DNA from 3 places in the Ruegeria sp. CJ3 genome. Region 1 is predicted to be linked to each of the others. Evidence: riboswitches for the same ligand, from Rfam matches in the RefSeq annotation. Region 1 holds a riboswitch; each other region holds the start of a gene.
The links. Region 1 has a riboswitch for cobalamin ahead of ACR0J1_RS05975 (hypothetical protein). Riboswitches for the same ligand answer to the same signal wherever they lie in the genome.
Positions count from the first base shown of each region.

Region 2: another riboswitch for cobalamin. It lies ahead of ACR0J1_RS00400 (DUF1636 domain-containing protein); the one in region 1 lies ahead of ACR0J1_RS05975 (hypothetical protein).
Region 3: another riboswitch for cobalamin. It lies ahead of ACR0J1_RS00330 (CbtB domain-containing protein); the one in region 1 lies ahead of ACR0J1_RS05975 (hypothetical protein).

Region 1 covers NZ_JBQFQE010000003.1:49,131-56,339, forward strand. Annotated here, with positions in the region: gene nudC (NAD(+) diphosphatase) at 1-133, opposite strand, end outside; gene ACR0J1_RS05955 (bifunctional 2',3'-cyclic-nucleotide 2'-phosphodiesterase/3'-nucleotidase) at 313-2,193, shown strand; RNA gene ffs (signal recognition particle sRNA small type) at 2,232-2,330, shown strand; gene rsgA (ribosome small subunit-dependent GTPase A) at 2,491-3,519, shown strand; gene ACR0J1_RS05970 (alpha/beta hydrolase family protein) at 3,538-4,395, opposite strand; cobalamin riboswitch at 4,517-4,739, shown strand; gene ACR0J1_RS05975 (hypothetical protein) at 4,830-5,237, shown strand; gene ACR0J1_RS05980 (protein-tyrosine phosphatase family protein) at 5,239-5,742, opposite strand; gene ACR0J1_RS05985 (DNA polymerase III subunit gamma/tau) at 5,850-7,209, shown strand, end outside.
Region 2 covers NZ_JBQFQE010000001.1:84,597-91,805, forward strand. Annotated here, with positions in the region: gene cobN (cobaltochelatase subunit CobN) at 1-1,160, opposite strand, end outside; gene cobW (cobalamin biosynthesis protein CobW) at 1,164-2,219, opposite strand; gene ACR0J1_RS00400 (DUF1636 domain-containing protein) at 2,216-2,596, opposite strand; cobalamin riboswitch at 2,680-2,883, opposite strand; gene ACR0J1_RS00405 (NAD(P)-dependent oxidoreductase) at 2,918-3,985, shown strand; tRNA gene ACR0J1_RS00410 (tRNA-Glu) at 4,043-4,117, opposite strand; tRNA gene ACR0J1_RS00415 (tRNA-Glu) at 4,140-4,214, opposite strand; gene recJ (single-stranded-DNA-specific exonuclease RecJ) at 4,324-6,066, opposite strand; gene glpX (class II fructose-bisphosphatase) at 6,158-7,141, opposite strand.
Region 3 covers NZ_JBQFQE010000001.1:69,084-76,292, forward strand. Annotated here, with positions in the region: gene ACR0J1_RS00305 (thiamine pyrophosphate-binding protein) at 1-1,536, opposite strand, end outside; gene ACR0J1_RS00310 (DUF302 domain-containing protein) at 1,616-2,080, opposite strand; gene ACR0J1_RS00315 (DUF1636 family protein) at 2,233-2,586, shown strand; gene ACR0J1_RS00320 (hypothetical protein) at 2,574-3,068, opposite strand; gene ACR0J1_RS00325 (CbtA family protein) at 3,132-3,830, opposite strand; gene ACR0J1_RS00330 (CbtB domain-containing protein) at 3,835-4,005, opposite strand; cobalamin riboswitch at 4,042-4,251, opposite strand; gene cobF (precorrin-6A synthase (deacetylating)) at 4,295-5,038, opposite strand; gene cobA (uroporphyrinogen-III C-methyltransferase) at 5,031-5,759, opposite strand; gene ACR0J1_RS00345 (cobyrinic acid a,c-diamide synthase CobB) at 5,756-7,078, opposite strand; gene cobM (precorrin-4 C(11)-methyltransferase) at 7,065-7,209, opposite strand, start outside.

The sequences.
Region 1 (7,209 bases):
TATCGCGCCACAGCAACAGGCAACGCGCCGCCGGATCGTCATAGGTCTGCGCCAGTTTCCCCGCATCGCCGCGCAGCAATCCCGCCCGGTTCAGCCCCGAGCCGCCAAATGTGACCTGTTCCGCGCGCTTCATGCCTGTTGTCCTCAAGTACCGGGCAAAGGGCTGCCATGTCTTTGCACCCGGCGCAACGGGTATTCACCGGCGAACTTATTTTCGCCTGCCGCCGAAAGACCGCAACATTGCCCCGGAATTTGCACTAAGTCATCCTCATGGTGAATATCGAGTTACCTTGACAGCCAGAAGTAGAAATTTTGAAATCCAGTCCATCGTCGCGCCCACAACAAGGGGGCCGTTCCGGCGCATCCCTGCGAATATTGGCGACCTCTGACCTGCATATGCATCTGACGGCGTTCGATTATTACGCCGATAGCGCGGCCACCGGGATTGGCCTGACCCGTACCGCCAGCCTGATCCGCGCCGCGCGGGAAGAGGCCCGGCGAGAGGGTGCCTTGGTTCTGCTGTTCGACAATGGCGACGCGTTGCAGGGCGCGCCGTTTGGCGATTGGGCGGCAGAAACCGCGCCGGATGCACACCCGCTGCCGCAGGTCTTCAACGCCCTCGGCTATGACGCGGTCGGTCTGGGCAATCATGACTTTGGATTCGGGCTGGAGTTTGTCGATGGCATCGCCGCCCAGATCCGGTGCCCCGTGATCTGCAGCAACATGCGCAGCAAGCGGGCGACGCAGGGCTGGGTTCCACACACGATTCTGCAGCGGGTCGTCAACATCGACGGGGCAGAGATCCCGCTGCGCATCGGCGTCCTGTCGGTCCTGCCGCCTCAGACAGCTCGGTGGGAAGCGCATATGCTGCAGGATCAGGTCGAGGTGACAGATATCCTGACCGCAGCGCAACAGACCGCATCCGACCTTCGGCGCGAAGGCTGCGATCTTGTCGTGGCACTTGCGCATTCCGGGCTGGATCGGGTCGAGGCTGAACCGGACATGGAAAATGCCGTCATCCCGCTGGCCGCGCTGGACGGGATTGACGTGATCGTGGCCGGGCATACACATCTGACCTTGCCCGGCAAAGCGCATGGCGGCTTGACCCATGTGGATCACCAACAGGGGCAGGTACACGGCAAGCCGGTTGTAATGCCGGGATGGGCCGGGTCGCATCTGGGCATTGTTGATCTGGTCTTGGAACAGCGTGACGGGCACGGCTGGCACGTCGTCGAAAGCCGGGTCGAGGCGGTGCCGGTCAGAACCCCCACGACGCTGACCCCGGAGAATGCCGAGATCAAACAGCTCTTTGCAGCAGGGCATGAGGAGACGCGCAAACGCGTCTCAAGACCGGTGGGGTCAGTTCGCAAATCGCTGCACAGCTATTTCTCGTATTGCGTCCCGGATCGGGGACTGGCGTTGCTGGCGGCGGCGCAGGCTGCGGCGCTGCGCCCTCTGCTGCGTGGGAGTCAATGGGACAGCCTACCGGTCCTTTCAGCCACATCCCCGGCCAAGTTCGGCGGGCGCGCCGGCCCCGGATATTACACCGAAGTTCCCGCCGGCCCGGTCTCGATCCGCCATGTGGCCGACCTGCATGTCTTTCCCAATGAACTGCGGGCGGCGGTGGTGACCGGCGCGCAGCTTGAGGATTGGCTTGAGATGTCCGCTGGGGTGTTCAACCAGCTCTCGCCGCGCAGGCCGGGGGATTTGATCGACCATCGCCGGGCGGGATACAATTTCGACGTCCTGCATGGCGCAACTTGGCAAATCGACCTCACCCAACCGGCCCGGTTCAATGCAGGCGGAACCCTGACAGACCCGGCCCATTCGCGTATTCGCGCCTTGCAGGTGAACGGCAAGCCGGTGCGCCCGGATCAGCGCTTTGTCGTCGCCACCAACAATTACCGCCTCAGCGGCGGGGGTCATTTCCCGTTTGTCTCTGCGGCTGAGGTGATCACGCTGCCTGCGCCGCGCATTCACGACGTTCTGTGCGCCTATCTGGCGGGCGCGCTGGCCTCCGATCCGTTGGAGCGGGCACCGCGACCGTTCTCCTTTGTCCCGGCAAACGGGGTTGAGGCGATTCTGGCCACCGGCCCCGGCGCGCGCGCCTATCTGGATGAGCTGGCCGAATACGCACCCCGCACCCTGCCCCTGAACGACGACGGGTTTCTGCCCGTTCACCTGACGCTCTGACGGGTTGCCAAGGCCACGCGGCACGCCTATATGGGGGGCGAGAGGTTGGCGCGGGCGAGCGCCTCGCCAACCTGGTCAGGTCCGGAAGGAAGCAGCCACAACGAGTCCCGCTTGGGTCGATGTCCAGCCTCTCACTTGAACCAACCCATAGCCGCAGGAGGGCTTTATGATTGTAGTAAAAACCCTTCGGGCAGCCCGGTTCTGATCCACAGCGATCTTCTGACTGCCTGAACACATGACCAGCGGGTGCGCGATTGCCATCCGATGGGCAAGCTGTTTCTGATCACAGGCAGAGCAATGTATCTTTCCTTATCGGACCTCGGATGGTCCTCTCATTTCGCCGCGCAACACGCGGCTGACCCTTCATGCCAACCTTTTCGCATCGCCGCCGTCCACCGGGACCGGCTGATCGGCCTCAGCCCCGATGGCGAATCCCCATTGCTGAGCCCGGACAACCCCACCGGGAACTACGCGGTCGGAGATTGGGTGCTGGCAGACGACAACAACCGCGTCCGGCATCTGCTCGAGCGGCGCAGCCTGCTGCAACGCCGGGCGGCTGGCACCGGGGCGTCGGCGCAGTTGATCGCCGCCAATGTCGATGTGCTATTCATCATCAGTTCGTGCAACGCCGATTTCAGCCTGCCCCGGCTGGAGCGTTATCTGGCGCTGGCCCATCAAGCCGGAAGCTATCCGGTGATCGTGCTGACAAAGGCCGACATATCGGATGCGCCCGAGACCTATGTGCAGCAGGTGCAAGCCATCGACCCGTTTCTGACGGTGCTTGCGATCAATGCGCTGGACCCGACTGAGATCGAACAGGTTCTGGCGTGGTGTCCAAAGGGCCAGACCGGCGCGCTGTTGGGCTCATCCGGCGTTGGCAAGACGACGCTGGCCAACGCTATGACCGGTCAGGCACAGGCTACCGCAGGCATTCGCGAGGATGATGCGCGGGGTCGGCACACCACCACCGCCCGCGCGCTGCACCACATGCGCAATGGTGGATGGCTGATCGACACACCCGGCATGCGCGCCTTGCGGTTGCTGGACGCGCAGGAAGGCGTGGACGAGGTGTTCTCGGACCTCATAGAGCTTAGCCAGAACTGCCGATTCTCGGATTGCCAGCATGAGGCCGAGCCCGGCTGTGCCGTGCAGGGCGCGATCCACGACGGCACGCATGATCCCTCACGACTGGAGCGGTGGCGCAAGCTGCGGCGCGAGGATCAGCGCAACTCGGAAACCATCGCGCAGTCCCGCGCGCGCGACAAAGCGTTCGGCAAGATGGTGCGCGGTGTCATGCAAGAGAAGAAATCGCGCAAGCGGTTGTGACCGGCAGGCCTCGTCTGATCAGGCGATCAGGCGGGGCCAGACGGCAGCGTTGCGCCGGGCAAACACGCCGATATGGCCGACCTTGGACAACCCGAACTCCTGCGGTGACAGCAGATGACGGCGCGCCTCCGGGCCATAGAGATCGGCCAGCCGCCAGACCGCCTCGGGTGGGACCATTTGATCGTCTTCGAATGCAAACAGATCAACCGGTCCGCCTATGGTGGACCATCGCGCGGCAGGCAGGGTCTCTCCGATTTCGGGCAGATAGCTGTCGGACGCGGTGCACCATTTGCGCCATTGCCAATAAACCCCAGCGGGCAGATTTTCACCAAAGCCCAGCGCCTTACCCGGCAGATAGCCCAGCGCACGCGCCGCTAGCGGCGCGTGACCGTACCAAAACAATGCAGCCAGGGCACGATAGGGCCACGGGTGATCCGATAGCGTCACCAGCCCGGAACAGACACAGATCATCCGGTCAATACGGTCGATATCAGGTTGCACCGGCCCCAGCATCGCACCCAGCGAATGGCCAACGCTCCAGAGTTTTGCCTGAGGAAACCGCCGCCGCATCTCAGTGCGCGCGGCCGGAATATCGATCAAAGCCCAATCCGCCATCGTCACTGTTGACGTTCTTTGTGGGCCGGTCAGGGACTGGCCAAAATCGCGATAATCATAGGTCAGGCAAGCCATGCCGTGCTCGGCCACCAGCCAGCGCGCAAAATGCTGATAATAGTCACGCGGTACACCGGTCGCATTGTTGATCACAACGACCGTTTCCGGCTCTGACGCGGGCCGGTAGAGCCGCGCCGACAGCATCGCAGGGCCGGAGGGGAACCGGAAATCTTCCGCCATTACGGTCTGCTGCGCATCCAACATTGGGTCCTCTGGCACAATCTGAACCGATCAGTTCATTTAGTCGCCACAGAGTCAAGATTGACGTCGCGAGACCATTGGTGGGCCGCGCCCGCCAATTCGCTTGACTCGGTGCCCGCCCAACCGCTAGCGATGCGGTGATGGTTCCCGTGCCTTTGACCAAGGCCGGGATGAAAAGGGAACACGGTGCGGCCCTGCCCGGCGACAACCGGAACGGACCAAATCCGCGACTGCCCCCGCAACTGTAAGCGGTGAGCAATGCCGAAATGCCACTGGCCGAAAGGCTGGGAAGGTCGGCAAAGCGATGACCCGCAAGTCAGGAGACCTGCCATCGGAACCGAAACTGAATCTCGGGCGGGGTGTCCGGGCAGGTCCTGACAGCATCGCGCCGTCCCGCCTGTATCATGCCCCCGCCCCGCGCGCGGAGGGCGCATCATATGATCTGGAAGACCAACACGCACGAATTCTCGGCAACAGTATGCCAGCGCACCGGAAAACCCTGCCCGGCATTGGCCCGCATGGCGCGGGCACTGACGCAGGCCGTGTCAACCGCCCGCCCGGTGACCAACCCCGAATTTCAGGTCGAAGGCAGCAGCGAACTGACCCATTGCCTCGAAGGCTGTACCGCCCGCTTTCGCGCCTGCCCCGATCAAGTGCGCGTGTTCTGCGGCGGCGATCCCGAGGCCGAAACCGATATGCTTGAGGACTATGCGGACATGATGTTCGGCACCTCTTTCACAACGCTGCCCTCTGGGCTGCTTACGAACCCGCCCTGCGCGATGCTGGAAGCGTCTGTTCTAGCCCCGCGTCGTCAGGCCGAACCGCAACAAATGGCCTGCGCCTGATCTATCGCTGTAACGGGACCCGGGCCGGGGCAACGGCCCAGGTCATCTGCCCCTCGGTCTCGACAGCGCAGGGGCGCAATGCCCGCAGGCGCTCCAGCGCCTTTTCGGGCCGCTCGCCGGATTCGACCATCAGCCGCAGTACAACCATGCCCGACCGGCCACAGCCGCCCCGGCAATGCACCAGAACTCGGCCTCCGCCGGACAGGGCCTGCCGCGCGGCAGCGCTGACCTGAGGCCACAGGTCCTCGACCGCCTCGGGTGGGGCGCCGAAATCCTCGATCGGCAGATGCACCCAACGGCTGGCGCGGCTCTGGATATCCGCTCCGAAATCGCGCGCACCGTCCTGAATCATTTCAACCTCGGTGGTCATCGACAGAACAAGCCCCGGCTTCCAGCCTGCGATCACACCCAGATCGCCCTCATAATCCCCGCCGCGGCCCGGCATCGACGTCAGGGCCAACGTGCCCCCGCCAACCCGCAACGCATAAATCACCAGTTGCGACATGAAATCCCCCTTAAAACACACCCCACAAAAAACGAGCCGCTCAAATCTATCCGGCCAGTCTATCCAGCCTGGCGCGCTTTCCAAAATGAAAATCATCGGGGCGGGCGGTGGACGCGGACAGCGGGGGCCTCTACGCTGCGGCAGAACTCGAATCCGCGAAAGCAGACATGACCGACACGCCCAGCCCCGCCTATCAGGTTCTCGCCCGAAAATACCGCCCGGAAACCTTTGCCGATCTGGTCGGCCAGGACGCCATGGTGCGCACCCTGAAAAACGCGTTCGAGGCCGACCGGATCGCGCAGGCTTTCATCATGACCGGCATTCGCGGCACCGGCAAAACCACCACCGCGCGCATCATCGCCAAGGGCATGAACTGCATCGGTCCCGACGGCGAAGGCAAACCGACCACCGAGCCTTGTGGCCAGTGCGAACATTGCGTGGCCATCATGGAAGGCCGCCATGTCGATGTGATGGAGATGGACGCCGCCAGCCGCACCGGCGTGAATGATATCCGCGAGATCATCGACAGCGTCCGCTATCGCGCGGCCTCGGCCCGCTACAAGATCTACATCATCGACGAGGTGCACATGCTCTCGACCAGCGCCTTCAACGCGCTGCTCAAGACGCTTGAGGAACCGCCCGAGCATGTGAAATTCATCTTTGCCACCACCGAGATTCGCAAGGTCCCTGTGACGGTTCTGTCACGCTGCCAGCGCTTCGACCTGCGCCGGATCGAGCCCGAGGACATGATCGGCCTGCTGCGCAAAATCGCCGATGCCGAAGGCGCACAGATCGCCGAGGATGCTCTGGCGCTGATTACCCGCGCGGCGGAGGGATCCGCGCGTGATGCGACCTCATTGCTGGATCAGGCGATATCCCACGGCGCGGGCGAGACCAACGCCGATCAGGTGCGCGCGATGCTGGGTCTGGCTGACCGGGGTCGCGTACTGGACCTGATCGACATGATCCTGCGCGGCGATGCGGCAGGCGCCCTGACCGAACTCAGCGCTCAATACGCCGAAGGGGCCGATCCGCTGGCCGTCCTGCGCGATCTGGCCGAGATCACCCATTGGGTGTCGGTGGTGAAAATCACGCCCGACGCCGCCGAAGACCCGACCGTTTCCCCCGACGAACGCGCCCGGGGCCAGCAAATGGCCGAGGCGCTGCCGATGCGCGTCCTGACCCGCATGTGGCAGATGCTGCTGAAAGCGCTTGAGGAGGTTTCGGCCGCCCCCAACGCCATGATGGCCGCCGAAATGGCCGTGATCCGGCTGACCCATGTGGCTGACCTGCCAAGCCCCGAAGAGCTGATCAAACGGCTGCAGGATACCCCTCCGCCGCCTAATGGCGGACCCGGCGGCGGAATGCCGACACCATCGCATGCCGCGCAAGCCCCGATGGCCACCGCCTATGCTCCGCCCGCGCGCGGCGGGGCAGGCGCCCCGACCACCGCATTGGCCCAGGATG
Region 2 (7,209 bases), on a different contig from region 1:
GGATATGTGGACAGGACAAGCGCGGGCACTTGATCCGCTTTGGGCTTGTCATGCAGGTTCAGCCAGCCGGTGACGCGGTCGATAATGGCTTCGATCCGTTCGGACTCGGGGCGGTGGGCAAAGCGAGAATATTCCAGATGTGGATCGCGTTTGCCCGGTTCCTTGAAGGACGTAATGCCCGCGGAAATCCGCCCGTCCACCTCGGGCAGCACCACATGCATGGCAAGGTCGGCGGGTGAGAGGCCGCGTTCCGCCTCGGCCCAGGCCTTGCGGCGCGAGGTGGCCAGCGCGACCTGAAACACGGGCACTGCGGCTGCATCCAGCGGTGAGGTGCCCGACGCACCTTTGCCCGAGAATGACGTGGCATTGATGATCGCAGACGGGGCCAGCGCCGTTATGGTCTCGCGCAGCCAGTCGGCGGCTGCGGGGGCTTTCAGCGACGGGGCGAACAGGCCGACCGCGTCGAACCCGCGCGCGTGCAGGCTGCGGATCAGGGCAGCGACCGGGGCGGTGTCGGCTGAGGTCAGATAGGCGCGGTAGAACGTTACGAGGATGCGTTTGGCATTGCTTGAAAACGCTGTGTCCACCGGTATTACACCTCGATCCGGGCACCATGCACCGCATTCGGGGATCGTTTTGGCCCCGATTACCGGACCAGCATAAAGGCCTGCCGCCAGCGCCATTTGCGCCAGCGCTGCCTGCGCGGCAACCTCTCCGCCCGTATCGCAGAGATGCGACAGCCGCCGCAGGGTCGAGACGGGCAGGGTGGAATAGTCATCCAGCCGTGTATCTTCGCGCCCGTCGGCAGGCAGGACAGCCAGAGCGATCCCTTTGGCCTGTGCCCGCGCCAGAACCTGCTGCAGCCCGTAGGCCCAATAGGGCACACCTCCGATCAGGCGGATCAGGATACCCTTGGCACCCTCCAACGTCTGCTCGACATAGGTGTCGACGGACAAGGGATGTTTCAGCGCCGTCAGGTTGGCCAGCCGCAGAGTGGGCATCCGCCCCTCGGGGCCGCCTCCGCGATGCCAGCCCGCCGCGAAAGCGCCGAGGTCGCTGTCAGAGAACGACAGCACCACCAGATCCGCCGGGCTCTGGCCCAGATCGGTTGGGGTCTCGGTTTCCTCGAGCCCGTGGCTTTCGCGGAAGACGACGTGCATGGGTTACTCGGCGGCCTCGGTGACACCCACAAGGATATCGCGGATTTCAGTTTCTTTGATGTCGTCATGTTCAGCAATGACCACAAGGCGCGAGCGGCGGTCTTCGCCGGGCTCCCACGGGCGGTCGTACTGATGGCGAACACGCGCACCAACGGCCTGCACCAGCAGGCGCATCGGTTTGCCCTGAACGGCGGCGTATCCTTTGACGCGCAGGATGTTCAATTCCTTAGCCAGACGTTCGATCTTGGCAACCAAATCCAGCGGGTCAGACTGTTCCGGCAACTCGACGATGATGCTTTCGAAATCGTCATGCTCGTGATCATGGTGGCCGTCGTGATGGCTGGGACGCGCGTCCATGTCATCCTCGGCAGCAGCCTCCAGACCCAGTACAACGCGCACGTCTACGGCACCTTCGGCGACCTCAACCACGGGCAGCGGGCGCGGGGCTTCGGCGGCGATGACCTCGCGCGCTTTGGCGACGCCTTCGGGACCGGCCAGATCGGGCTTGGTCAGCAGGATGATGTCGGCGCAGGAAATCTGATCTTCGAATACCTCGGACAGGGGTGTTTCGTGGTCAATCGAGTCATCGGCCAAGCGCTGGGCATCGACCGCCTCGACGTTTGGGGCGAAGCGACCGGCGGCCACGGCTTCGGCATCGGCCAGAGCGATCACGCCATCGACGGTGATCTTGGACCGGATATCCGGCCAGTCGAACGCTTTCAGCAGCGGTTTCGGCAGGGCGAGGCCGGATGTTTCGATCAGAATATGATCGGGGCGCGGCTCCAGCGCCATCAGCGCCTCAATCGTGGGGATGAAATCATCGGCCACGGTGCAGCAGATGCAGCCATTCGCCAGTTCCATGATGTTTTCGGCAGGGCAATCGGGGATGGCGCAGGATTTCAGGATATCGCCATCGACGCCCACATCGCCGAATTCGTTGACCACAACAGCCAGGCGCTTGCCTTGCGGGTTTTGCATCAGATGGCGCACCAGCGTGGTCTTGCCCGAGCCCAGAAAGCCGGTGATCACGGTGACGGGGAGTTTTTCGAGATTGCTCATTTCAGGGCTCCAATCGGGGGAATGCGGGCCGCACAGTTTTTGCGGAAATGTTCAGGGCGCTCGCGCCATTTAACCAGACCATCTTCGGTCGCGAGGTACTTGGTGGCGCCATCAACGATCACGTCGACATGGTCGGTTTCGTTCAGATGCTCGTAAACAAAGGTCCAGCGATCCGGGCCGCCGCGCAGCACTATGGAACAGCCCTCGTCACAGTTCGAAAGGCATTCTACGGCTTTCAGGGTGATCCCTTCGGGCAGGTCTGCCTGTTCCAGCGCTTTGTGCAGCAGCGTGCCTGGGCGTTGCGCATCATCCTCGACGGGCAGCCCGCGACGGCAGGTGGTGCAAACCAGCAATTCGACCGGAGCGGTCTCGGTCATGTCTCTCATCCCCCCAAATCCTCATCGTGGGGGACGGGGTTTCATGCGGGTCCATTGACCCGACACCGGAACACCCCGTCCGGTTTCATTCTCGGGTGTTGGCAGGTCTCCCGGCTTGCGGATGTCAGAGGAGGTCCTCTGTCGGATGTCCCGCCTTCCCGGCATTTGCCAGTGGCTTGGGCACCCTCTCCGGTCACGGTCGCGGGGGCGGCTGCGTTTGACGGATGATCCGCTGACGCATTCCCTTTTCATCTGCTGTCGCAGACACCAACGAAAGGGACATGCGGCAGGGTTGCCCCGCTTGTCAAGCGCAACGCGCCGATCCGTGATCACGCGGGTAAAAAGCGACCTGTCCGGGTCGCTGGGCGGCATGATCCGGTTGAGCCGACGTGCTGGCATGGTTCGCAAGAAGCGAACAGGAGGATGCGGCGCATGAAAGTAGGGTTTATCGGGCTGGGCAATGTAGGGGGCAAGCTGTCGGGATCGCTGTTGCGCAACGGGATCGATCTGACGGTGCATGATCTGAACCCCGATCTGGTGGCCGCGTTTGTTGCGCAGGGGGCCAAGGCCGCTGAAAGCCCGGCCCAACTGATGCGCGATTGCGATGCGGTGATCACTTGTTTGCCATCCCCCGCCGCCTCGGATGCGGTGATGCAAAAGATGCTGCCCGAGGTCGCCCCCGGCAAAATCTGGATGGAGATGTCGACCACCGACGAAGCCGAGGTCAAACGCCTTGGCGCTTTGGTCATCGAACGCGGAGGCGCCGCAGTGGACTGCCCCGTTTCGGGTGGCTGTCACCGGGCGGCGACCGGTAACATATCGATCTTCGCGGGCTGCGATCGCGCGACGTTCGAGCGTATACTGCCCTTCCTGACCACCATGGGGCGACGCATCCTGCACACGGGCGAGTTGGGCTCGGCCTCGGTTCTGAAAGTGCTGACCAACTATCTGGCCACCGCCAACCTGATCACTTGTGCCGAGGCTTTGGTGACCGCCAAGGCCGCTGGTATGGACCTTGGCACCACCTATGAAGCGATCAAGATTTCCTCGGGTACATCCTTTGTGCATGAGACCGAAAGTCAGGTCATCCTGAACGGCTCGCGCGATATCTCCTTCACCATGGATCTGGTGAAAAAGGATATCGGCCTGTTTCAAGAGGTCGCCGATCGCGCCGGAGTGCCGCTCGAGATCAACCCGCTGATGATCAAGATTTTCGAAGACGGGATCGCGCGCTATGGCGAGCGTGAGTTGTCTCCGAACATTATCAAACGGCTCGAGGACGCGACCGGGCTTGAAATTCACGCCCCAGGCTTCCCACACGAGATGCTGGACGATGAACCGGAAGAACCCGGCTATGAGGTCGTCCCGCAAAACCGCAGCACATCTTAGGCCGGGTGTCGTCTGGACCGGCATGGTCTCATATCGTGCTGAAATGTTTGGTAAAAATGGTAGCCCGTAGGGGAATCGAACCCCTCTTTCCAGGTTGAAAACCTGGCGTCCTAACCGATAGACGAACGGGCCATTTAGACCATACAAACGTAAATGGTAGCCCGTAGGGGAATCGAACCCCTCTTTCCAGGTTGAAAACCTGGCGTCCTAACCGATAGACGAACGGGCCACGCTGGCTTGTGGAGGGCCTTTTACGGTTTACCTTCCCCCCCCGCAAGACGAAAAACGCAAGGCTGCGAAACTTTTTTAGCCGCCTCCGAAGGGCTTCTAAACAGGTGTCAGGAGGCCTCTGCGGCATCCTCCAACCGCAGTTGCACGCTCTGCCGACCGCCCCAGGAATTCACTTCAAGCCGACCGGCAAAATGGAACCGCGCCCCGCCGTGGTTGGACAGGCGATCCCCCAGCGGGCCATCGAAGGCCCCAAAGGCGATGGCGTCCAGCCCGCCGGACATGCCATCCGACAGCGAGAGTTTCAGATGGGTCTCGCCCACGCGCTTGGCAAAGCGCACCTGCAGATCGGGCAGGGCATAGCGGGGGGCAGGGGCTCCGGCACCGAACGGGCCTGCCTTTTCGATCTGTTCGATCAGATCAACCGTCGCGGCTCCCGGCATCAGTGCCCCATCGAGTTTCAGATCGGCGGGGCCACTTTGGCCTGCGCCCTGTTTGGCCAGCAGTTCCGACAGCCGCGCCATCGCAGGCTCCAACTGATCGCGCATTACGGTCAGACCCGCCGCCATCTTGTGGCCGCCGCCCTTGACCAGCAGCCCCTCAGCCGCCAGTCGCTGGATCGACGCGCCCAGATCAACGCCTGAGACCGAACGGCCCGAACCCTTGCCCTCATCTCCGTCAAACCCGATCACGATGGCGGGGCGGTTTGCGGTCTCTTTCAAGCGTGAGGCAACGATGCCCACAACACCCGGATGCCAGCCATCGCCCGCCGCCCAGACCAGCGGTGCGTCCAGCCCTCGCTCCTCGGCCTGCGCTAGCGCGGCGGCGCGTACTGCGTTCTCGATCTCGCGCCGTTCCGCGTTCAAGGCATCCAGCCGCTCGGACAAGGCTTCGGCTTCAGTCGCCGAGTCGGTGCTCAGCAGCCGCGCGCCCAGATCGGCCTGCCCGATGCGCCCGCCCGCATTCACACGCGGCCCCAGCAGGAATCCCAGATGATAGCTGTTGGGCGCAGTATCCATGCGCGCCACATCCGACAGCGCCACCAGCCCCGGCCTTTGCCTTTGGGCCATCACCTTCAGACCCTGACGAACCAGCGCCCTGTTGGCCTCGATCAGAGGCGCAACATCAGCTACCGTGGCCAGCGCCACCAGATCGAGCATCGCCATCAGGTCGGGTCCCTTGGCACCAGCCTCGCGCAGCTGTCGCCCGGCCTCGACCAGCATCAGAAATACCACCGCAGCGGCACACAGATAAGCCAGATCGCCGCTTTCATCCTGCCGGTTCGGGTTCACCACGGCCACGCAATCCGGCAAGGTTTCCCCGCCCAAATGGTGATCCAGCACGATCACATCCGCGCCTTTGGCCGCCGCGATGGGTTCATGGCTGAGCGTTCCGCAATCCACGCAGATGATCACATCATGGCTTGTCGCCAGCTCCTGCATGGCGGGCACGTTGGGCCCATAGCCCTCATCAATCCGATCGGGGACATAGAGCGTTGCAGCAATCCCCATCTGGCGCAGCCACACCAGCAACAGCGCCGCCGAAGACCCGCCATCCACATCGTAATCCGCAAACACCGCGATCTTCTGTCGTTTGTGCACTGCCTCCAGAAACCGGGCCGCAGCAACCTCCATATCCTTCATTGCACGGGGATCAGGCAGCAGCTCTTTCAACTTGGGCTCCAGAAACCCCGTGGCCTCCATCGCCGGAACCCCGCGCCGGGCCAGAACCTGACACAGCGCGCGCGGCAGATTGGTCTGCTGCGCCATCATCTCAGCTGCTCGCTCGACCTCGACCCCCGGCCCAACCCAGCGCCGCCCGCTCAACGATTGCTCAACACCCAGAAACGCCACATCTCACCTCATGCATCAAGGCCGGACCCATCCGGACCCGGCCTCTTCATCTTTTCACAAATACTCTCGCCGAAGGCAGCGGCGCAAGCCGCTATGCGTCAGTATGCGACCACATGGGCGTGCGGTAGGACATGCGCCGGACCGAGCCCGTCTTGGACCGCATCAGCAGCGTCGTCGTCTCGACCCAGCCCGGCTCGCGTTTAATGCGCGGCAGCAGAGAGCCTCCGGTCACGCCAGTGGCAGCAAAGATCACATCCGCGGTCACCATCTCATCTCGCGCGTAAACGCGGTCCAGATCGGTGATGCCCGCCTTGGCGGCGCGGCCGCGCTCGTCGTCATTGCGGAACAACAGCCGACCAAAAATCTGGCCACCCATGCATTTCAGTGCCGCAGCCGCCAGCACGCCCTCAGGCGCACCGCCCTGACCCATATACATATCGATGCCGGTCACTTCGCTTTCGGCGCAGTGCATGACACCGGCCACGTCGCCATCGGTAATCAAACGGATCGAGGCACCGGTCTCGCGCACCTCGGCGATCATCGCCTCGTGGCGCGGACGTTCCAGAATGCAGACGGTGATATCGGCAGGCTCGCACCCTTTGGCCTTGGCCAGCGCCTCAACTCGTTCGCGCGGGGTCATGCCCAGATCGACGACGTTCTCGGGGTAACCCGGCCCAACGGCCAGCTTGTCCATGTAGACATCCGGCGCATGCAGCATCGAGCCGCGCGGGCCCATGGCAATCACGGTCAGCGCGTTGGGCATGTCCTTGGCGGTCAGGGTGGTGCCTTCCAGCGGGTCCAGCGCGATGTCCACGCCGGGGCCGTTACCAGTGCCGACTTCTTCTCCGATATACAGCATCGGTGCTTCGTCACGCTCGCCTTCACCGATGACCACAACGCCCGCGATGTCCAGCAGGTTCAGCTGTTCGCGCATGGCGTTCACGGCAGCCTGATCAGCTGCCTTTTCATCGCCCCGCCCAACCAGAGAGGCCGAGGCCAGTGCGGCCTGTTCTGCAACCCTTGCCAGCCCTAGCGACAGCAGGCGGTCGTTAAAATCGATCTTGGCAGCACTCATTTGTTCTTATCCTCAGGTCAATAAAGCCGTTTCATCCGGCATAGCTTGCGTTTCATGCAGGCCGCAAG
Region 3 (7,209 bases), on a different contig from region 1:
AGAGCGCAACTCAGATCGGGTGCGCACGGTATGGCCATAACCGCCAAAGGCGCGGCCCATGGCGGCAAAGTCGTGTCGGTCAAAGTCAACGCCGCGATTGCCCATCTGGCGCTGGCGTTGCTTCAACTCGATGAGGGCGAGGCTGGCGTCGACAAAGACCAGAAAGATCGGGTTGCCGCCCATCTCCGCGGCGGTCGACAGCTCTCCGGCGACCATCAGAAATCCGGCATCTCCCGAAAAGCTGATCACGGGGCGGTCGGGTTCAGCCAGTTTCAGGCCGATTGCCATCGGCACAGCGCACCCCATGGTGCAGAGCGCCGAGGACTGGATCAGCCCGCGCTCTTCTGCGCACTCCCACATCTGGCTGAGAAGAATGCGATGCGCGCCACTGTCGGCGGTGGCCAGCGTTTCGGCGGGCAGGGCAGAGCGGGTCTCGGCGATGATCGCCGCTGGTCCCCAGTCTTCATCCGTCGGGAAGGCCTGCGCTAACGCGGCCTTGACCTGCGCAGGTTCTCCGCCCGGCCACGTCGCGCGGGCAGGGTTGCCCTTTGCGATGGCCTCAAGCGTTGCGCCTGTGTCGGCGACCAGATTTAGCCCCGATTGATGCATGTAGTGATCGTTGACCACTGCCGAGATATCGATGACGCGTTTGTCTTCGGGGTCCCAAATCTCGCGCCAACCGGGGCGCATTTCGATGGGGTCATAGCCAAGGCACAGCACCAGATCGGCCTGTTCCACCAGCGGCACCAGATGCTTGTCTGCCAGCGGAGACAGGCCTGCGCCGCCCAGACATAAAGGATGATCCTCGGGCACCACACCTTTGGCTTTGTAGGTGGTGACGAAGGGGATGTTGAAATGCTCAAGAAACGCCTGCACGACGCTACGCGAGTCGTCATACAGAACATCCAGACCAATAATCGCCAATGGCCGCTCGGCTCGCGCTACCCAGCGGCGGGCCTTTTCCAGACATTCACCCTCGGGTGTGACTGCGGCCACTTTGGCCAGACGGCGGCGTTTCACATGCGCCACGCGGGTATCGGCGACAGAAATCGGCACGTCGATATGGACCGGACCCGGACGCGGTTGGTTGGCCAGCGATACAGCCTTATCGGCAATGATATCCGCGCCCTCGGCCGTCAGCATGAACGTGCCCTTGGTGATCGAGCGGTAGACCTGCGCGTGATCCATCACCTGATGGGTGTAAGTCAGTGCTTCATCAGCGTCGACGCAGCCGGTCAGCACGATCATCGGCACCCGGTCCTGCAGCGCGTTGGCGACCACGTTGATCCCATTCATTGCGCCAGGGCCAAGCGTTGCCACCAGAATCGCAGGCGCGCCGTCGCGGTGGTGGACGGCCTCGGCCATGAAACCGGCGGAATTCTCATGCTTGGCTAAGTGGAAGGTGATACCTGCCTGCTCCAGCGCATCGACCAGCGTCAGAACCTCTCCGCCCGGCATGCCAAAGGCGTGGCGGCATCCGGCCTCGTATAGGCGTTGTGCCAACAGGTCCGCAGCGCGGGGGGACAGGTCCTGCATCACTCAAGCTCCGATCATCATGTCATGCTGCAGATTGCGGAGGACAGGCCCGGACGCAAGCAGGTTCACGTCAGTGTGACTATTTGACTGCGCTTTCCGCAACCGCCTGAAACTTGGTGTCCAGCTCCTCGGCGATCTCGCGAAGGGGGTCTCCGCCCTCGTAGACGTACGGGGCAAAGACAAAGCCCGGGGTCTTGTAGGACAGGGTTGCAGTGCCGTCGTCATTCTCGGTCACGTAGAACCGGATTGGCGCTTCGATCATCGCATTGGTCGAGGTCTCAAGCACCCGCACCGCGTAGTCGTTGTTGAACGCACCGATCACCCGGTTGCCCGGTATGGTGATGCCGCGCGCTGCGGCAGCTTTGGTCGGACCCGCCTGTGTAACCACGATCAGCCCGCTTTCCTTGATGGCCGCTTTGGTGTCATCGACCAATTGGTCATAGCTTTTGTCGCTTGGATAAACGGCCCATCCCGACAGAGGCTCGGCCTCGTCCGCCAAGGCGGGCAGGGCCAGCAGGAAAAGTGCAATCCAAAACGCTTTCATGTCCGACCTCTTTTTCGGCAGCTCTTGAAAGTGATGGCAGAAAAGCGGTGAAACCACACTCACAATCTCGTGGGGAAGTGTGCGGGTGGGGCTTGTGTTGGCTGGGCAGAGCGCCCAGAAACTCTGGGAGGCACCAGAGAACGGGCACGTGTATGGATCGGATTCGACTGTCGATATGCAGTAGTTGTGCGGGCGAACGCGACCCGGACGTCGAGCAGCGCGCGGTGCAGGCGGCATTGCAGCGTGCGGGGTTGGCTGAGCGCGTCGATCTGGCTGCCCATGCCTGTTTCAGCAGTTGCGAGACGCCGGTGGCCCTGTCCCTGCAGGGGCAGGGGATGGCGTCTTATGTGTTCTCGGGGCTCGACCTCAGCGCTGATGCGGATGACATCGCCGCGACCTGCCGCACTTATCTGGATAGCCCAGCGGGCTGGATCGAAGACGCCCGACCCTGCGGGCGGCTTCGGATTTGCTTGCGGGCGCGGATACCTGCGTTTCAGTCCACCTGAACGGTGACAGAGGCCGCAACAGGTGTGCCGTCCACCGCCAGCGCGCTGTGGCTGTTGGCGTTCAGCGACACCTCGACCTCGACCGCACCTTTGGGCAACTCGGCGATGTGCATCCAATTGCCATAGAGCCGGGCCAGCTTCGTGCCGTTGACGTAGACATGGGCATGGCCTTCGCCCGGCTGGTCCGCGCCCGAGGCATTTTCGGGCGCAAAGCGGAAGTTCTGCGGCAAAACCTGCAGGTTCCAGCCGGACATTGGATCTGGGGTCAGCGCGATCTCAAGACCCGGCGCATCCGGTCCGGCGGGCAGGTTCACCGATTTGGAATGGTCATGCGCCATTGCCTCGGCCTGACCGCTGCCGTGGTGGGCGGGATCGCCATGGTCGTGGCCATCGAACGTGATCCCATTTCCCGCGGCCAGTACGAAACCTGCGCCGCCGCCAAAGACCAGACCGATTGCAAACAAAGCAAGTGAACGGGACATTTCTTGTTCCTTGAGGCAAAAAGAAACGCGCCGGGCAGGGCCCGGCGCGTGTGTATTGAGTACTTAGGCCGCTGCTTCGGCGTGGCTGGCCTCTTTCTGCCAGAAATACCCGGCGAACGAGCCGACCAGAACCCAGGCCACCAGGCCGATGCCAAAGGCGCGGGCCGCGAACAGGGCACCAATCTCAGTAGGTACAGGACCGGTGAACACGTCCGGCTCGGGCGCGCCAATCAGGTGCGGAGCCATCAGCAGAAGCGCTGCGACCACATAGCTGACGATATTGCCGCTGAAGGCAATCAGCCACATGGCAATACCTGCGGTCGCCACGGTCGCAAACCACCAGACCTGACGTGCATAGACATCGGCCGCTGCAACGCCCGGGACCTCGGGTGCCAGAGTAAAGCCCGGGGCCAGATGGAAGGCGATGAACCCTGCCAGACCCCACAGCACGCCGGTGCGGCCATCCACCTTGTGCCCCTGACCCTCGGCCACGGACATCAGTGCAACCATAATCAGCGCATAGCCGGTATAGGTGAGCATGGTGAAAATGACGCTCAGCGCGTCGCGGGTCAGTTCCGAGAACATACCGGGCAGTTCGGGATGAGCCGTAACGGCCTCGGCCCCGAAATGGACCAGTTCACCAGATTCATAAAGTTCGGCGTGCAACAGGACAGGCTGCACAAATGCAAGCTGCAGCAAGGCGGCAATCAACCCCGCTGCGGCACCAGCGAACAACGCGCTGGTCAGAATGCGACTGAACATGGCCTTAGTGGCAGGGGAAGCCGGTTGCGTGACGGACGTCATGCGCCGCGTCATGCAGGGCAGCAGCCTGGACGTGGCCGGTCAGGGTGATGATGCCCAGACCCAGCGCAATCGCGAACAGGGCGGTCAGAACGCCTGTACGTGCGCCCGATGCCGTTTGAGTTTGTGTCGTCATATTTAGTCCTCCAGTGCCGCCGCACCCGACGGCCGGTGTTTCAATTGTCGCCTGGCAGGTCTCCTGGCTCGTGGGTCGATGCCTCTGTTCGCCTTCCCCCCTTCAAAAATCGGGAGTGGCTGGTTGAACAGGGCTCACCGCTTACAGTCGCGGGGGCGGCTTTGGATTTGACCTGCGCGCAGGCCGCACCAAATTCCCTCTTAGCTTGCCGGTATCTCCGACAGGACCAGACGGTTCCATTTAGCCGCCAAGCCCACCCCGGCGCAATCTCCAATTGCGACCTTTCGCGTCAGATCACGCGCTTTTTCAGCAAATAGATATCCATGATCCAGCCATGATCAGCCCGGGCGCGGGCGCGTGTATCCAGAATGTCCTGCGCCACATCGGCCAGAGGCCCGCTGATCAGCACCTCTTCCCTCATGCCCACATACGCGCCCCACCAGATTTTATAATCTTGCATCTCGAGGCGCTGAAACGAACATTCGCCATCCAGCATCACCGCGACAGTCGAGGCGCCATCCGGCCAGCCCTCGTCCCGGATGCGCCGCCCGGTGGTGACGACATAGGGTGCGCCCAAGTCGTTGATCGGAATCGCGTGGGCCGCTGTAAGCGCCTGCAGGGCGGTAACGCCGGGGATAACCCGTGTCGGAGGCTGTGGCTCCAGTCGCGCCGCGATGCGCAGCGAACTGTCATAGAGTGACGGATCGCCCCAGATCAGCAGAGCCACATGGCGCGCTTGCGGGTGGTCCGCCATCGCCTGTTGCCAGCGCAGAGCGATGGCATCATGCCAGTCGTCGACGCCGCGCAGATAACCGTCGTCGGATCGACGCTCGGGGATGTCGAAATAGGCAATACGAGGGGGGGTATCTGTCACGCGCGCAATGATCCCTTCCCGTAACCCGGCCAGATCGGTTTTGTTCTGGCCTTTGTGCGGGATCAGGATCAGGTCAGCGCCCCGGATCGCCTCGGCCCCCTGAAGGGTAACGTGATCCGGGTTGCCGGTGCCGATCCCTATCAGCGTCAGGTCAATCATCACCAAGCTCCGCCAGCGGGCCATAAAGGATCAGCGCAGGGGCCGTGCCGATATCAGCGGCCAGCCGGTTCGATAGCGCGCCGATGGTCGACCGGTGCAGCGTCTGATCTGGGGTCGAGACCGCCTCGGCCATCAGCGCGGGCGTGTCCAGCGGCAGGCCATGGGTATGCAACGCTTCGACCAGCAAGGGAAAAGTGCGCTTGCCCATGAACACCACCGAGGTCGCCCCCGGATCGGCCAGCGCGGGCAGGTTCAGGTCTTGCGGTAGCTTGCCGCTGACATCGTGGCCGGTGACGAACTGCACCCGCCGCGCGGTCAGGCGCCGGGTCAGCGGGATGCCCGCCGCCGCTGCCGCGGCGATGGCCGAAGGGATGCCCGGGATAATTTCGTAGTCAATCCCCGCCTCGCGCAGGGCGATCAGTTCTTCTTCCAGCCGTCCAAACAGCCCTCCGTCACCGGATTTCAGCCGCACCACACGCTGCCCGGTTTGGGCATATTCGACCAACAACCGGCTGACATGATCCTGCTTGGGCGAGGGACGTCCGGCCCGCTTGCCCACGCCGACCAGATCGGCATCGTCGCGCGCATGGCTCAGGATTGGGCCGCTGCTGAGGTCGTCAAACAGCACCGCATCCGCCCTTTGCAGCCGGTCCACGGCCTTCAACGTCAGCAGTTCCGGATCACCGGGGCCCGAGCCGACGAAAGAGACAAACCCGCTCATACCGAGGCCTCCGCGATCAGATGAAAGAAGGTGCCCGTCACATTGCCCCGAACCGACCCGGTCTGCGGCCCTTCGGCTCCTTCGGCGTCGAACACACGGGCCAGAGGCGTGTCGGGTTGTTCGATGATCGAGGAATAGTGGAACTCATGCCCCCTCAGGGCAGCCCCTGTGGCAAATCCGGGCATCGGGGCCAGCAGTTCCGCCTTGCGGTAGCCCAGATTGAACTTGCGCTTTTGGTACGAGGTCTGCAGCCCCAGCAGCCCGGCCATTCGGTGGGGTGTGCCATCCTTGTCGATCAGCACCTCGCCCAAGGCCATATAACCACCGCATTCGCCATGCACGGGCCGGGTCTCGGCATGTTTGCGCAACCCGCTCAGGAACTGGTCTGCCGCAGCCAGTGTGCCCGCATGCAGTTCGGGGTACCCGCCCGGCAACCAGACCAGATCGGCGTCCGGGGCAGGTGCCTCATCGGCCAGCGGGGAAAACGGCTGGATTTCAGCCCCTGCCGCGCGCCAGCCTTCCAGCAAATGCGGATACGTAAAGGAAAACGCCGCATCCCGGGCCAGTGCGATCCGTTGCGCCGGAGGGCGCGGCAGCGCGGCCGACGACGGCCCCGCGGGGCCCGAGGAGGCCGCCCGTTTGATCGCCTCAAGATCCACATGCTCGCGCAGAAACGCGGCGTATCCGGCAATCGCGCTTTCCAGATCGGGATGCTCGACCGCCTGTATCAGCCCCAGATGCCGCTCGGGCAGGGTCAGATCTCCACGACGGGGCAACACGCCCAGAACCGGCAGGCCCGCGCGCTCCATCCCCAGCCGGGTCAGGCGCTCATGCCGGGGGCTGGCGCAGCGGTTCAGGATCACGCCGGCAAAGGGCAAGTCGGGGTTATACATCCGAAACCCCAGTGCCGTCGCCGCCGCCGATTGCGCCTGACCGCCCACATCCAGCACCAGTACCACCGGCCAGCCCATGCGCAGCGCGGTCTCGGCGCTGGACCCGTGGCCCGTCTCGCCGGGCTTTGCGACACCGTCGAACAGACCCATAGACCCTTCGGCGATAACAATATCCGCGCCTTCGCCCTGCGTGGAAATCGCGCTCAACAGAGGGTCCCCCATCGCCCAACTGTCCAGGTTGAACGAAGGGCGGCGGGCCGCGGCCAGATGAAAGGCCGGGTCGATATAGTCCGGTCCGCTTTTGAAGGGCTGTACCGTCAACCCATCTTCGGCCAGCGCCCGCAGCAGGCCCAGCATCACGGTGGTCTTACCGGTCCCTGATGAGGGCGCGGAAATCAAAAGGCCCGGAGGGTTAGTCATCGCCATGGCTCCAGCTTGACCATGGGCTGTCGGCGCTTTGCGGGCGATAGCGGCGGTCATAGGTCTTTGAATACAGGCAGCTTTCGTCGAACCCTTCACCTGCCAGTGCCGGGCCGACCAGGATCAGCGCGGTACGC